Linked DNA regions of Actinocorallia herbida. The protein of the gene in region 1 interacts with the protein of each later gene in a pairwise test. Links are inferred from orthologs where the notes say so. Each region holds a gene or a part of one and is shown on either strand. Other genes may lie near its edges. The genes, in order: EDD29_RS08990 and EDD29_RS36035.

Region 1 (6,098 bases):
AGCGGCTTCTCGCAGCTCGCCGAGAGCTTCGACTCCTTCACCGTGACGATCCAGGACCTCGCCGGCCGGTTCGGCCTCGACGAGGCGCGCATCGCCGAGTACACGCGGCAGGGCCGCGACTGGATCGCCGGGCACTCCAGCAACATCGCCGGGGGCGCGCTCACCGGGGTGATCGCCACGGGCGAGGTGCTGGTCGGCGCGGTCCTGGCGTTCGTGCTGGCGATCTACTTCACGCACGGCGGCAACCGGCTCGTCGGCTGGCTCGCCGAGCTGCTGCCGCCGTCGGTGCGCGGCGGCCTGCACGACGGGGCCGAGGTCGTCTTCGACGTCATGGGCAGATACGTGCGCGGTGTCGCGATCGTCGGGTTCGTCGACGGGTTCTTCATCGGCCTCGCCCTGTGGATACTCGGCGTGCCGATCGCGGTGCCGCTGGCCGTCCTCACCTGGGTGGGCGCGTTCCTGCCGCTGGTCGGCGCGTTCCTCGCCGGGACCCTCGCCGCGATCGTCGCGTTCGTGGCCAAGGGCTGGGTCGTGGCGCTGATCGTGGTGGGCGTCACGGTCGCCGTCCAGCAGATCGAGGGCCACATCCTCGCCCCGCAGATCTACGGCCGCGCCTTGGCGCTCCCCGGGGCGGTCATCCTTCTGGCGATCGCCCTGGGCAGTGCCGTCGCGGGCATCGCGGGCGCCTTCCTCGCCGCGCCCATCGCCTCGGTGACGGTCGCGCTGCTGCGGCGCGCCCGGCACCGCGCCGAGGCGGCGGAGCACCCGGACGCCGTCGGGGAGTCGGGCGCGACCGCCGCCGAAGCCTGATGTCGATCTTCCGTCCCGGTGCGTCCGGCGGCCGGGGAACCGCGCGGTAGCCTGCCCTGACGCGATCCGACCGGCACGAAGGAGCGGCGACGCATGGGCGCAGGCCACCACCACGGACCGTCCGGGGACTCCCCCGCGGAGGCGCCGGGAACGCTGCGCTGGGCGCTCGCGCTGATCGTCCCGCTGGCCGTGGCGACACTCGCCGGACTGGTCTGGCTGTGGCCGTCGGACAAACCGGACACCTCCGCTCAGGGCACCCTGTCCCGGCACAAGGCGACCATCGTCGAGGTCGTCCTGGGCGAGTGCGCGAAAGCCGCGGACGCCCCCATCGACGTCAGCGGCGAGCCCACGGCGGCCGCCGCCGAGCCCGTCGATCCGCGCCGCTGCGGCACCGCGACGATCCAGTTCGCCTCCGGCCCCGCCGAGGGCGGCTACGCGACCGTCAGCCTCCCGACGGGCCCCGGCACGCACCTCTACGAGGCGGGTGACGACGTCCTGGTGATCGAGACGCCGGGCACGACGGGCCTCGACCGGTACCTCCTGTCCGACCACGACAGGTCGGACCCGCTCTGGATCATCGCCGCCGCGTTCGTCCTGGCCGTCGTGGCGTTCGGCAGGTGGCGCGGGCTCGCCGCGCTCGCCGGGCTGGCGCTGACGTTCACGCTGCTCGTGCTGTTCCTCATCCCGGCGATCCTCGCGGGCGGCCCGCCGCTGCTCGTCGCGATCGTGTGCGCCGCCGCGATCATCCTCACGGTGCTCTACCTGACGCACGGGTTCACCCCGACGACCACCCTCGCGGTGCTCGGCACCCTCGCCGCGCTCGCGCTCACCGGGCTGCTCGCGACCGCGGCGATCGGCCTGGCGAACCTCAACGGGATCACCGACGAGAGCAGCTTCTACCTCGACTACAACTACGCGATCAACACCCGGGGCCTGCTGCTCGCGAGCATCATCATCGGCTCCCTCGGCGTGCTGGACGACGTGACCGTCACCCAGGCGGCGACGGTCCGGGAGCTCTCCGCGGCGAACCCGTCGGCCGGTTTCGGCGAGCTGTACCGGGCGGGCGCGCGGGTGGGCCGCGCGCACATCGCCTCGGTGATCAACACGATCGTGCTGGCCTACGCGGGCGCGTCGCTGCCGCTCCTGCTGCTGTTCCGGATCGGCGACCAGTCGGTCGGCGACGTGCTCACCAACCCCGTCGTCGCCCAGGAGATCGTGCGCAGCGCCGCGGGGACGCTCGGCCTGATCGCCGCGGTGCCGCTCACCACGGCCCTGGCGGCCTTCACCGCGGCCCGCGCCCGGCGCTCTCCGACGCCGCGGCCCGCCATGACGGTCCCGGCGGCACGCGCTGAAGATCACCGGGCTTGACACCTGGCTCAAGTCCGACATGTTTCCCCTTATGGGAAATCTCGTACTCGACCGTGTCTCCAAGAGTTACGGCCCGCGCCAAGCATTGGACGAGCTGGGCTTCGAGGTGAAGGAAGGAGAGATCTTCGGATTCGTCGGCAGCAACGGGGCCGGCAAGACGACGGCGATGCGGATCGTGCTCGGCGTCCTCGCCGCCGACTCCGGCGAGATCCGCTGGGACGGCGCCCCGCTCGGCGACGCGGTGCGCCGCACGATCGGCTACATGCCGGAGGAACGCGGCCTCTACCCCAAGATGAAGGTCCGCGACCAGCTCGTCTACCTCGCCCGGCTGCGGGGCCTTTCCGCGCCCGCCGCCCGCGCCGCGACCGACGCCTGGCTGGCCCGGCTCGGGGTCGCCGAGCGCGCCGAGGACGAGGTGCAGAAGCTCAGCCTCGGCAACCAGCAGCGGGTCCAGCTCGCCGCCGCGCTCGTGCACGATCCGCGCCTCCTCGTGCTGGACGAGCCGTTCTCCGGGCTCGACCCGGTGGCCGTCGACGTCATGAGCGACGTGCTGCGCGAGAAGGCCGCCGAAGGCGTCCCCGTCGTCTTCTCCAGCCACCAGCTCGACCTGGTCGAACGCCTCTGCCACCGGGTCGGGATCGTGCGCGCCGGGCGGATGGTCGCGCTCGGCACCGTCGCGGAACTGCGCGCGGACGGAACGGCCCGCCTCGTCGTCGAGATCGAGGGGGCGGCGCCCGGATGGGCCGCCGCCGTGCCCGGGTTCACCCGGGAGGAGGACGGCTCCTACACCCCGGGCCCCGGCGCCGACGAGCAGGCGCTCCTGCGGGCCGCCCTCGACGCCGGCCGCGTCACCGAGTTCTCCTGGCGCAGACCCGGGCTCACCGAGCTGTTCCGCGAGACCGTCGCCGGTGACGCCCCGAAGGGAGCCGCCGCGTGAACGCGTTCGCGGAGATCCGGCTGGTCGCCTCGCGGGAGCTCGCCCGCCTGCGGACCCGCATGTTCCTGATCGTCACCGGCGGCATGATGGCGCTGATCGTGGGCGCCCTCATCGCGCTGAAACTGCTCGGCGGCTCCCCCGCCCTGGCCGTCGGGTTCGCCGACTCGGCCACCCGCGCCCAGGTCGTCGGGGTCACCGAGGCGGCGGGCCTCGAGATCGAACCGCGCACCGTCACGGACGAGGCCGCGGGCGAGCGGCTGGTCTCCGACGGCGACCTCGACGCGCTCGTCCTGGACGGCCCGCTCCGCCTCGTCGTCAAGGACGAACCGGACGACGACCTGCGCGGCGCCCTCACCGGCCTGGCCCGGCAGATCGCCCTCGACGCCGAACTGACCGGCGCGGGCCTCGACCCGAACGCGGTCGCCGCCGCGGTCGGCCGCGCCGACGTCGAGATCGTCTCCCTGGAGGGGACCGACGACCTGCGCGAGCAGCGGATCGGCCTTTCGGTCGGCCTGTCTCTGATCCTCTTCATAGTGCTCCAGACGACGGGGGTGCTCGTCGCCCAGGGCGTCGTGGAGGAGAAGGCGAGCCGTGTCGTCGAACTGCTGCTCAGCGCGGTCCGGCCGTGGCGGCTCATGGCGGGCAAGGTCCTCGGCCTCGGCCTCGTCGGGCTCGTCCAGATCGGCCTGGTCGCCGCCGCGGGCGTCACCGCCCAGGTCGCGACGGGCGTGCTCGGGATCTCCCTGGGCGCGCTGCTGGGCACCGCGGCCTGGGCGCTGCTGTGGTTCCTCGTGGGCTACACGATCTACGCGCTGCTGTACGCGTCGGCGGCCTCGACCGTCGCGCGGCAGGAGGAGATCGGCGGTGTCACCGCGCCCATCCAGATCCTGCTGATCATCCCGTACATGGCCGCCTTCACCGTGCTGCCCGCCGACCCCGACGGCCCCGCGGCGCGCGTCCTGTCCTACATCCCTTTCTTCGCCCCCATCCTCATGCCCGTCCGCGGCGCGTTCGGCGCCCCCTGGTGGGAGCAGGCCCTCGCCCTTCTGCCCGCGCTCCTCACGATCGGGGCCCTGATCTGGTTCTCCGGCCGCGTCTACACCTACTCGGTGCTGCGCATGGGCGGCCGGGTGTCCCTCAAGGAGGCGCTCAAGGGCAGGTGAGCGGGCCGGGAATGCGGGAGGGGGCGGGCGTGTTGTGCCGGGCGTGACGGTTCGTCCCGACCACGAAAGGACCCAGGAATGAGGAAGGGAATCCACCCCGAGTACCGCCCGGTCGTCTTCCGCGACAAGAGCGCCGACACGCTCTTCCTGACCCGCTCGACGGTGTCGAGCGACAAGACCGTGGAGTGGACGGACGGCAAGACCTACCCCGTCGTCGACGTGGACGTCTCGTCCGCGAGCCACCCGTTCTACACGGGCCGCGGCCGCACGATCGACACCGCGGGCCGCATCGAGCAGTTCCAGCGCCGGTACGGCAAGCGCAAGTAAAGCGCCCGAAGGGGGCGGATCCACCCGGATCCGCCCCCTTTGCGTTTTCCGGGACCCGGGTGACAGGGGCCACAGGGCCCTTTGCCAGGATCGACAGGCGATCACCGCCCCCTCCGGGGCCCGAAGCGAGGAGCCACCATGACCGAGACCGCCCAGACGCCCCCCGCCGACGACGTCGTCATCGTGGAGCGGTCCGGCGCGGTGGCGCTGGTCCGGCTGAACCGGCCGGAGGCGCGCAACGCGCTCAACACCGCCCTGATGACGGGCCTGCTGCGCGTCCTCGGAGAACTGGACGCCGATCCCGGGGTGCACGCGATCGTGCTCACCGGCACCGGGAAGGCGTTCTGCGCGGGCCTCGACCTCCGCGAGCTGGGTTCCAGCGGCGGGAACCTCGGATTCGGCACGCCGAGCCCCGGCGCGGCGCCGAACACCCCGTGGCCGCCGCTGCGCACGCCGCTGATCGGCGCGATCAACGGCCCGGCCGTCACCGGCGGATTCGAGCTGGCCCTGAACTGCGACGTCCTCATCGGCTCCGAGCAGGCCTCATTCGCCGACACCCACGCCCGGGTTGGGGTGCTGCCCGGCTGGGGCCTGTCGGTGCTGCTGCCGCTGGTCGTGGGCCGGGGCAACGCCCGCCGGATGAGCCTGACCGGCGACTACCTGCACGCCGCGGAGGCCCTGCGGGTGGGGCTGCTCACCCAGGTCGTCCCGGCCGACGAACTGGTGCCCGCCGCGCTCGCACTGGCCGAGACGATCGCCCGGAACGACCCGGCGGCCGTCCAGACCTACCTCGCCTCCTACAAGGCGATCGAGGAGGCCCAGATCGGCGAGGGCTACCGGGTCGAGTCCGACACCTCCACGGGCTGGCTCGAGGCGACGTTCGACCCGGCGAAGGTCGAGGCGCGCAGGCAGGCCATCATCGACCGCGGAAAGGCGCAGACGGCCCGCTAGGCGAACGGCGGCGAATCCCAAGGCCCGGCAATGATTGTCCAGGCTCACTTCTTTCACTCCATAGGCGCATATAGCGTTGTTAGTGACAGAGAAATAAGAAGCAAGGGGAATCACCATGAAGGTCATGCCGCTGGTCGCCGCCGCGACCCTCGCCCTCAGCGGATTCGCAGCAGTCCCCGCCGCCAACGCGGCGACGGCCCGGCAGGCCGACTGCCGGACGTACTCCAGCGTCTCGGTCTGCGGCACGGTCCAGCTCGACGCCCAGCAGAGCAAGTGCGTGAACACCTCGGTCGCCCAGGGCATGACCGAGCGCAGGGCCGAGGTCGAGTGCACCGCCTTCGGGTCCTGACCCGCCCCCGTCGCGGCCCCCGCGACCCCCGCGAGAGAACGAACCCTCCGCCCCGAGATTTCCCGCGATCCGCCGAGACACCTTCCGCCTTTGACCGGCGGTTCGCGGGAGCAAAGCGAAAGCGCGTCACTCTCTACGAGAGAGCGGCGCGCTTTCGCATTTTCCTGCTCTTTTACCCCCAATTAGGGAGTAG
Region 2 (6,796 bases), 6.0 Mb from region 1 along the record:
GCCGCGCAGGGCCTCGATGCTGGAGTTGGTGGGGGCGGGGCCCCTCTCGTAGGGGTTGGCCGCGGCCTGCGCGGGGGCGGAGGCGAACGCGGCGACCGCCGCGACGGCCACGGCGGCCGGCAGCAGGCGCAGGGTGTCCAGGCTCTTGCCGAACATGGGGGCTCCTCTCGTGCCCGCGGCATGCGGGGGCGGTGGGTACCGCGGGCGCTCGCCTCGCAGTCTCCGCCGCCGGAGCCCGGCGGGCATCGGCGAAACGACCTGCCACCGGGGAGCCCGCACTGGAGCGGTCCGAAAACGGCTTCGGACGGGGCGGCCCGTCCCGTCCGCCGTCCGCAATCCGCCTCAGGGCCCCTCGTGATGACCATCCCCATTGTCGGATTTAGGCGATTTTTACGACAAAGCTCGCTTACCGTAGTCGGGTGAGATCGCTCGGGTGGAGGCGCTGGTGGAGTGGGCACCCGGCGCTGTTCAGCGCGGTGATGTGCGTCGCGATCTGCGGCCTGTCGCTGGCAATGCTGCGGATCGATCCGCACGGGCGGCCCCGCGATCTCCTGCCCGTCAACTACGTCCTCGCGGTGCTGGCCGCGCTGCCCCTCGCGCTCCGTGACCGGTGGCCGATCGGCGTCCTCGGCGCGGTGATGGCCGTCACCACCCTGCACCAGCTGCTGCCCGGCGGCGAGATGGTCGTGCTCCCCGTCCAGGTCGCGATCTACGGGGTCGCCCTGCGCACCGACAGGCTGCGCGGCTGGCTCGCGGGCGCCACGGCGGCCACGTGGACGATCCTGCTGATCGCCGTCGCGAGCCACTGGGACTGGGAGACGGAGTTCCTCGGCGTCTTCACCGGCGCGGGGCTCGCGGTCGCGCTCGGCGACGCCATCCGCAACCGGCGCGCCTATGTCGCGGCCCTGGTGGAGCGGGCGGCGCGGGCCGAGCGCACCCGCGACGAGGTCGCCGCCCGCCGCGTCGCCGAGGAGCGCATGCGCATCGCCCGCGAGCTGCACGACGTGGTCGCCCACCAGCTCACGCTGATCAACGCCCAGGCGGCGGTCACCCTCCATCTGAACGAGGCGTCCGGCCACGCCGCCGAGGTCCTCGCCCACATCAAGGACGACTCGCGCGAGGCGCTGACGGAGCTGCGCGCGATAGTGGGGCTTCTCGGGAGCGGAGAGGACGAGTCCGACACTCCGCGAGCGCCCGTCCCCGGAATCGATCGCCTCGACGATCTGGTCAAATCGTTCAGACGGGCAGGATTGGCTGTGGACATCTCGACTGAGGGCGAGCCGCGGCAGCTACCGTCGGCGGTGAACGTGTCGGGCTACCGGATCGTCCAGGAGGCGCTCACCAACGTCCGCAAGCACTCGCGCGCCGCCGAGGCGAAGGTCCGCCTCCGGTACGCGCCGAACGCGCTGCGGATCACCGTGGAGGACGACGGCCCGGGGGACGAGCCTCCGGGCGACGGCGTCGGGCGCGGCCTGCTGGGCATGCGCGAGCGCACCGCGGCGGTGGGCGGGTCGATCACGGTCGGTCCGGTCGGCGGCGGAGGTTTCAAGGTGGATGCGGAGCTTCCTTTGGGGGTGCGATGATCAAGGTGGTGCTGGCCGACGACCAGGCGCTCCTCCGCGGCACGCTGCGGTACCTGCTGAGCCGCGAGCCGGGCATGGAGGTGGTCGGCGAGGCGTCCGAGGGCGGCGAGGCCGTCGCCCTCGCCGTCGAGGCGCGCGCCGATCTGGTGATCATGGACATCCGGATGCCCGGCATGGACGGCCTCGAGGCGACCCGCAAGCTCAAAGAGGCGATCCCGGAGTGCAAGGTCCTCATCCTCACCACCTTCGAGCTCGACGAGTACGTCTTCGAGGCGCTGCGCGCGGGCGCGAGCGGTTTCCTCGGCAAGGGCGTGGAGCCCGTCGACCTCCTGAACGGCATCCGGACCGTCGCCGCGGGTGAGTCCTTGCTCTCCCCCGCGGCCACCAAGGCGCTCATCGCGCACTTCCGCGAGAGCCCGGCGCAGCCCTCCGAATACGGGCAGGAGCGGCTTGCGGAGCTCACTCCGCGTGAGCGCGAGGTGCTGTCGCTCGTCGCGTGGGGCCTCTCCAACGACGACATCTCGCTCAGACTCCACTTGAGCCCGCATACGGTAAAGACGCACATCAACCGCACCATGTCAAAGCTCGGCGTCAGCGATCGGGCCCAACTCGTGGTGATCGCCTACGAGACCGGACTCGTCCGTCCGGGCGAGAGGTGACTCTCCGCATACCGCGGTCGCGGTAGTCGGAATACCCGCCGTGCTCCGATTCGGGAGCCGCCCCCTCGGCGGCAAAGTGAATAGCGTCCTGTCCGAACTCCTGTGAAACGAGCTATCCCCCGTGTCCTGGTTGTCCAGAATCAGCCTCAAGCATCGCAAGCTGATCATGCTGATCACGCTCGCGGTGCTCGCGGTGGGCGCGTACGCGATCCCGACCCTCAAGCAGCAGCTGCTGCCGAACCTGAGCCTTCCGGTGGTCTCGATCACGGCCGTCTACCCCGGCGCCTCCCCCGAGGTCATCGAGGAACAGATCATCAAGCCGATCGAGAACGTGGCCAAGGGCTCCGAGGGCCTGGACACGATGTCGTCGACGTCGCGCCAGTCCGTCGGCGTGGTCATCATGATGTACGAGTTCGGCACGGACACCGACGCCAGGGTCAGCGAGGTGCAGCAGGCGATCAACCGGCTGTCGCAGCTGCCCGAGTCGGTCGACCCCGAGGTGCGGACCGGCTCCCTCGGCGACATCCCGACCGTCACGCTGGCGGCCACCGGCGGCGCGAACGCGCAGGATCTCGCCGACCGGCTCCAGCGCTCGGTCGTCCCGGAGCTCCAGTCCATCGACGGAGTCAACGAGGTCACCGTCAGCGGTGAGCGCGAGAAGCTCGTGCAGATCGTCCCGGACGCCGCGGCCATGGCCGCGCGCGGTCTGAACGTCACCTCCATCACCGGCGCCCTGAGCACCGCGGGCATGACCGTGCCGAGCGGCTCGATCGCCGCGGACGGCAAGAACCTCAGCGTGCAGACCGGCGGCCCGATCACCTCGGTCAAGGACATCCAGGATCTCTGGATCACCCCGTCCGCGCCCGCCGGCGCCACCGCGCCGGGCGCGTCCTCCGGCCCGGTCCGGCTGTCGGCGATCGCCGACGTCACCCTCGCCGACAGCGAGCCGACCTCGCTGACCCGCACCAACGGCCAGGACAGCCTGGGCGTCTCGATCACCCTGGACCACGACGGCAGCGCCACCACGGTGTCCGACGCCGTCCAGGAGAAGCTGCCCGACCTGGAGAAGGCGCTCGGCGACGGGGCCGAGCTCACGGTCATCTCCGACAACGGACCACAGGTCGCCTCCTCCGTCCGCGGCCTGGTCGAGGAGGGCCTGCTCGGCCTCCTCATGGCCGTGCTCGTGATCGTGGTCTTCCTGCGCTCCGGCCGCTCCACCCTGGTCACCGCGATCTCGATCCCGCTGTCGCTGCTCGTCGCGCTGATCACGCTGAAGTTCGCCGACTACTCGCTCAACATGCTCACCCTCGGCGCGCTCACCATGGCCGTCGGACGAGTGGTGGACGACTCGATCGTCGTCCTGGAGAACATCAAGCGCCACCTCGGCTACGGCGAGGAGAAGCGCACCGCCATCATCGGCGCGGTCAAGGAAGTGGCGGGCGCCGTCACCTCCTCCACCGCCACCACGGTCGCGGTGTTCCTGCCCATCGCCGTGGTCGGCGGCTTCATCGGCGAGCTGTTCCGGCCGTTCTCCATCACCGTGGCCGTCGCGATGATCGCCTCCCTGGTCGTCTCGCTGACGATCGTCCCGGTGCTCGCCTTCTGGTTCCTCAAGATCCCCGACACCGGCGGCGACGTCGAGGCGTTCCGCGCCAAGATCGAGGAGGAGGAGCGGCAGGGTCCGCTCCAGCGCTACTACGTCCCGATCATCGGGTGGGCCATCACCAGGCGGAAGACCGTCCTGGCGCTCTCCCTGGTGATCCTCATCGCCACCTTCGGCATGGCGGGTCTGCTGAAGAGCAGCTTCATCGGCTCGGGCGAGGTCGCCTCGCTGCGCGTCACCCAGACCCTCCCCGTCGGCACCGACCTCGCGACCACGAACACCGCGGCCCAGAAGGTCGAGGCGGCGGTCAAGGGCACCAAGGGCGTCGAGTCCTACCAGGTCACCGTCGGCGAGGGCAGCGGCGGCATGTTCGGCGGCGGCGCGGGCAACACCGCGGGCCTCACCGTCGCGCTGGCCGACGGCGCCGACGCCGAGGCGGTCCAGGACGAGCTGGACGAGAAGCTCAAGGCGCTCCAGGGCGCCGGCGAGCTGAGCGTCGCCGCGGACACCGGCGTCGGCGCCAGCAACGCCATCGAGATCCAGGTCAAGGCCACCGACGACGCGACGCTGAAGGCCGGCGCGGAGAAGATGCGCGACGCGCTGGCGAAGCTGCCGGAGCTCAAGGAGGTCACCACCGACCTCTCGGAGAGCGCGCCGCAGATCACCATCCGCGCCAACGACGTCCGCGCGGCGAAGGCCGGCCTGTCCGAGGTCGCCATCTCCCAGATCGTCGCCCAGGCGATCCAGGGCTCGACCGTCTCCACGGTCAACGTCGAGGGCGCCGAGACCGACGTCGTGGTCAAGAGCAGCACCGAGAAGCCGGCCTCCCTGGCCGACGTCCGCAACCTGCGGGTCCCGACGGCGGCCGGCCTGGTGAAGCTCTCCGACATCGCCGACGTGAAGGAGGTGGCCGGCTCGGTCGAGCGCAGCCGCCTCGACGGGGAGCGCACCGTCACGGTCTCGGCGACCCCGGTGGCCGAGGACCTCACCAAGGCGAGCGCCGCGGTCCAGAAGGTGCTGGACGAGACCGACCCGCCCGAGGGCGCGACCTACACCCTCGCCGGTGTCCTCTCCGACCAGGGCGACGCGTTCGGCCAGCTCGGCCTGGCGATGCTCGCGGCGATCCTGATCGTCTTCCTGATCCTGGTCGCCGTGTTCGGCAGCATCCGCCAGACCCTGGTGCTGCTGGTCTCCATCCCGTTCGCCGCGACCGGCGCGATCCTGCTGCTGCTCATCACCGGCACGCCGCTGGACGTCGCCGCGATGATCGGCATGCTGATGCTGATCGGCATCGTCATCACCAACGCGATCGTGCTGGTGGACCTCATCAACACCTACCGCGAGCAGGGCATGCCGCTGCACGAGGCGGTGTTCGAGGGCGGTCGGCGCCGCCTGCGGCCGATCCTGATGACGGCCCTGGCGACGATCTTCGCGCTGATCCCGATGGCGCTGGGGATCACCGGCCACGGCGGGTTCATCTCCAAGCCGCTGGCGATCGTGGTCATCGGCGGCCTGCTCAGCTCGACGCTGCTGACCCTGGTGCTGATCCCGACCCTCTACACGATGGTCGAGGGGCGGCGCGAGGCCAAGCACGCCAAGAAGAAGGGCGCCGCGGCCGAGCCTCCGGCCGAGCGCGACGAGGACGAGGCCGCCGAGCTCACGCCGGTGTCCTAGCCCCTTCCCGCCCTTCCCCGCGGCCCCTGTCCCTTCCCGGGACGGGGGCCGCACCCGTTCCCGGAGATTCCCTTACCCGTCAGGCGAAGGGCGTCCGCTTCCGTCCCTTTCTGGCAGATGTCCAGTATGGCCGGAACCCGGGAAAGGGGGGCCGGGGGCGACAGAACGACGCTCGGCCGCCCCTGGCGCCCCCACATCCGGGGCGGACCCTTCGAGCCGGAGCACGGTACTGGACATATCACCACTAAACGGACTTTTCACAACAAATGGATTAGATAACGCGAACTACCAACTATGACCTACAACACTAACGCGCCCCCGCGGATCCGGCCCGCGGGGAGAGACGACCTGGGCTTTCACCCGCTGGACCGGGACAATTTACACTCCGGGGACAGGTGTCAACCTTCGCGTTAGCTGCCACACCGCCCCGGGAGATAACAGAAAATGCCCCTTCAGGTCGCCGAATACGGCATGCTGCCACCTGCGTAAGAATCGTGTCCGTCACGTGATGAGGACCTGGTCCATGTCTACGGCTTCCCCACCCGCCAAAGCCCCCCGTCCGCCGGTCGAACGGGCCCTGCTCGCCTGGCTGTGCTGTGTCCTGGCCTCCGGGGCCGGCTGGGTGTGGGCCGTCACGACCGTGCCCGCCGAGGTCCGCGAGGTCACCGCCTGGGGCGGTGGCGGCGCCGCCCTCGCCCTGTGCCTGTCGTGCGCCCTCACCGTCTACTTCGCGGCCCGCGGCCGCTGGGACGCCACGCGGTTCGCGCACGTCGGCACCGAGCTCAACGGGGTCGAGACCGAGCTGTACCGGATCGGCGAGGAGTCCCTGCCGATCCTCGTGCGCCGCGCCCGCGAAGGCGCCCCGCTGGAGGTCATGCTCGGCGAGATCCGGCGTCCGGCGAACGTCACCCTCCAGCGGCTGCTGCACACCGTCGCCGCCGAACTGCACGCGGCCGAGCAGCGCACCGCCGCCGCGGCCGCCGCGACCACCCGGCACGAACTCGAGGCGGCCCGCCTCACCGATGTGCTGCTACCCGAGATGGTGCGCCTCGCCCGCGACGAGCGCGCGTCCCGCGAGACGGTGCTCGCCGCGCTGGAGCGGCCCGCGGACGCCGAGCTGGACCGGCTGCTGGAGGAGATCGCCGAGGCGGTCACCAGCGGCGAGCGGCGGGGCGGTGCGGCGATGGCCGCGTGCGCGAACGCCGCGGCCCGGGTGCAGGCCCAGACCACGAGCCTTCTCGCCGAACTGCGCGAGATGGAGCACAGGTACGGCGACG

The links.
Region 2: the proteins of EDD29_RS08990 (region 1) and EDD29_RS36035 interact in binary tests that used the Bacillus subtilis proteins (3 or more experiments, as listed by UniProt). The link is inferred for Actinocorallia herbida from one-to-one orthologs.

What each region holds. Positions count from the first base shown.
Region 1 is NZ_RJKE01000001.1:1,896,404-1,902,501, reverse strand. The notes cover bases 2,199-5,194. They hold EDD29_RS08990 (ABC transporter permease), read left to right. Parts: upstream 2,199-3,111; coding sequence 3,112-4,278; downstream 4,279-5,194. Other genes in these bases: EDD29_RS08980 (enoyl-CoA hydratase), read left to right, coding at 4,744-5,194; EDD29_RS08985 (type B 50S ribosomal protein L31), read left to right, coding at 4,357-4,605; EDD29_RS08995 (ABC transporter ATP-binding protein), read left to right, coding at 2,210-3,115. Also shown: EDD29_RS09005 (AI-2E family transporter), read left to right, coding at 1-810; EDD29_RS09000 (YibE/F family protein), read left to right, coding at 904-2,178; more of EDD29_RS08980, read left to right, coding at 5,195-5,556; EDD29_RS08975 (hypothetical protein), read left to right, coding at 5,672-5,905.
Region 2 is NZ_RJKE01000001.1:7,923,192-7,929,987, forward strand. The notes cover bases 2,026-5,719. They hold EDD29_RS36035 (efflux RND transporter permease subunit), read left to right. Parts: upstream 2,026-2,363; coding sequence 2,364-5,519; downstream 5,520-5,719. Other genes in these bases: EDD29_RS36030 (response regulator), read left to right, coding at 2,026-2,242. Also shown: bdeA (bis(hydroxyethyl) terephthalate hydrolase), read right to left, coding at 1-156; EDD29_RS36025 (sensor histidine kinase), read left to right, coding at 420-1,583; more of EDD29_RS36030, read left to right, coding at 1,580-2,025; EDD29_RS36040 (sensor histidine kinase), read left to right, coding at 6,043-6,796. UniProt on the Bacillus subtilis protein: Required for self-resistance to surfactin, an antimicrobial lipopeptide surfactant produced by B.subtilis. Also required for swarming motility.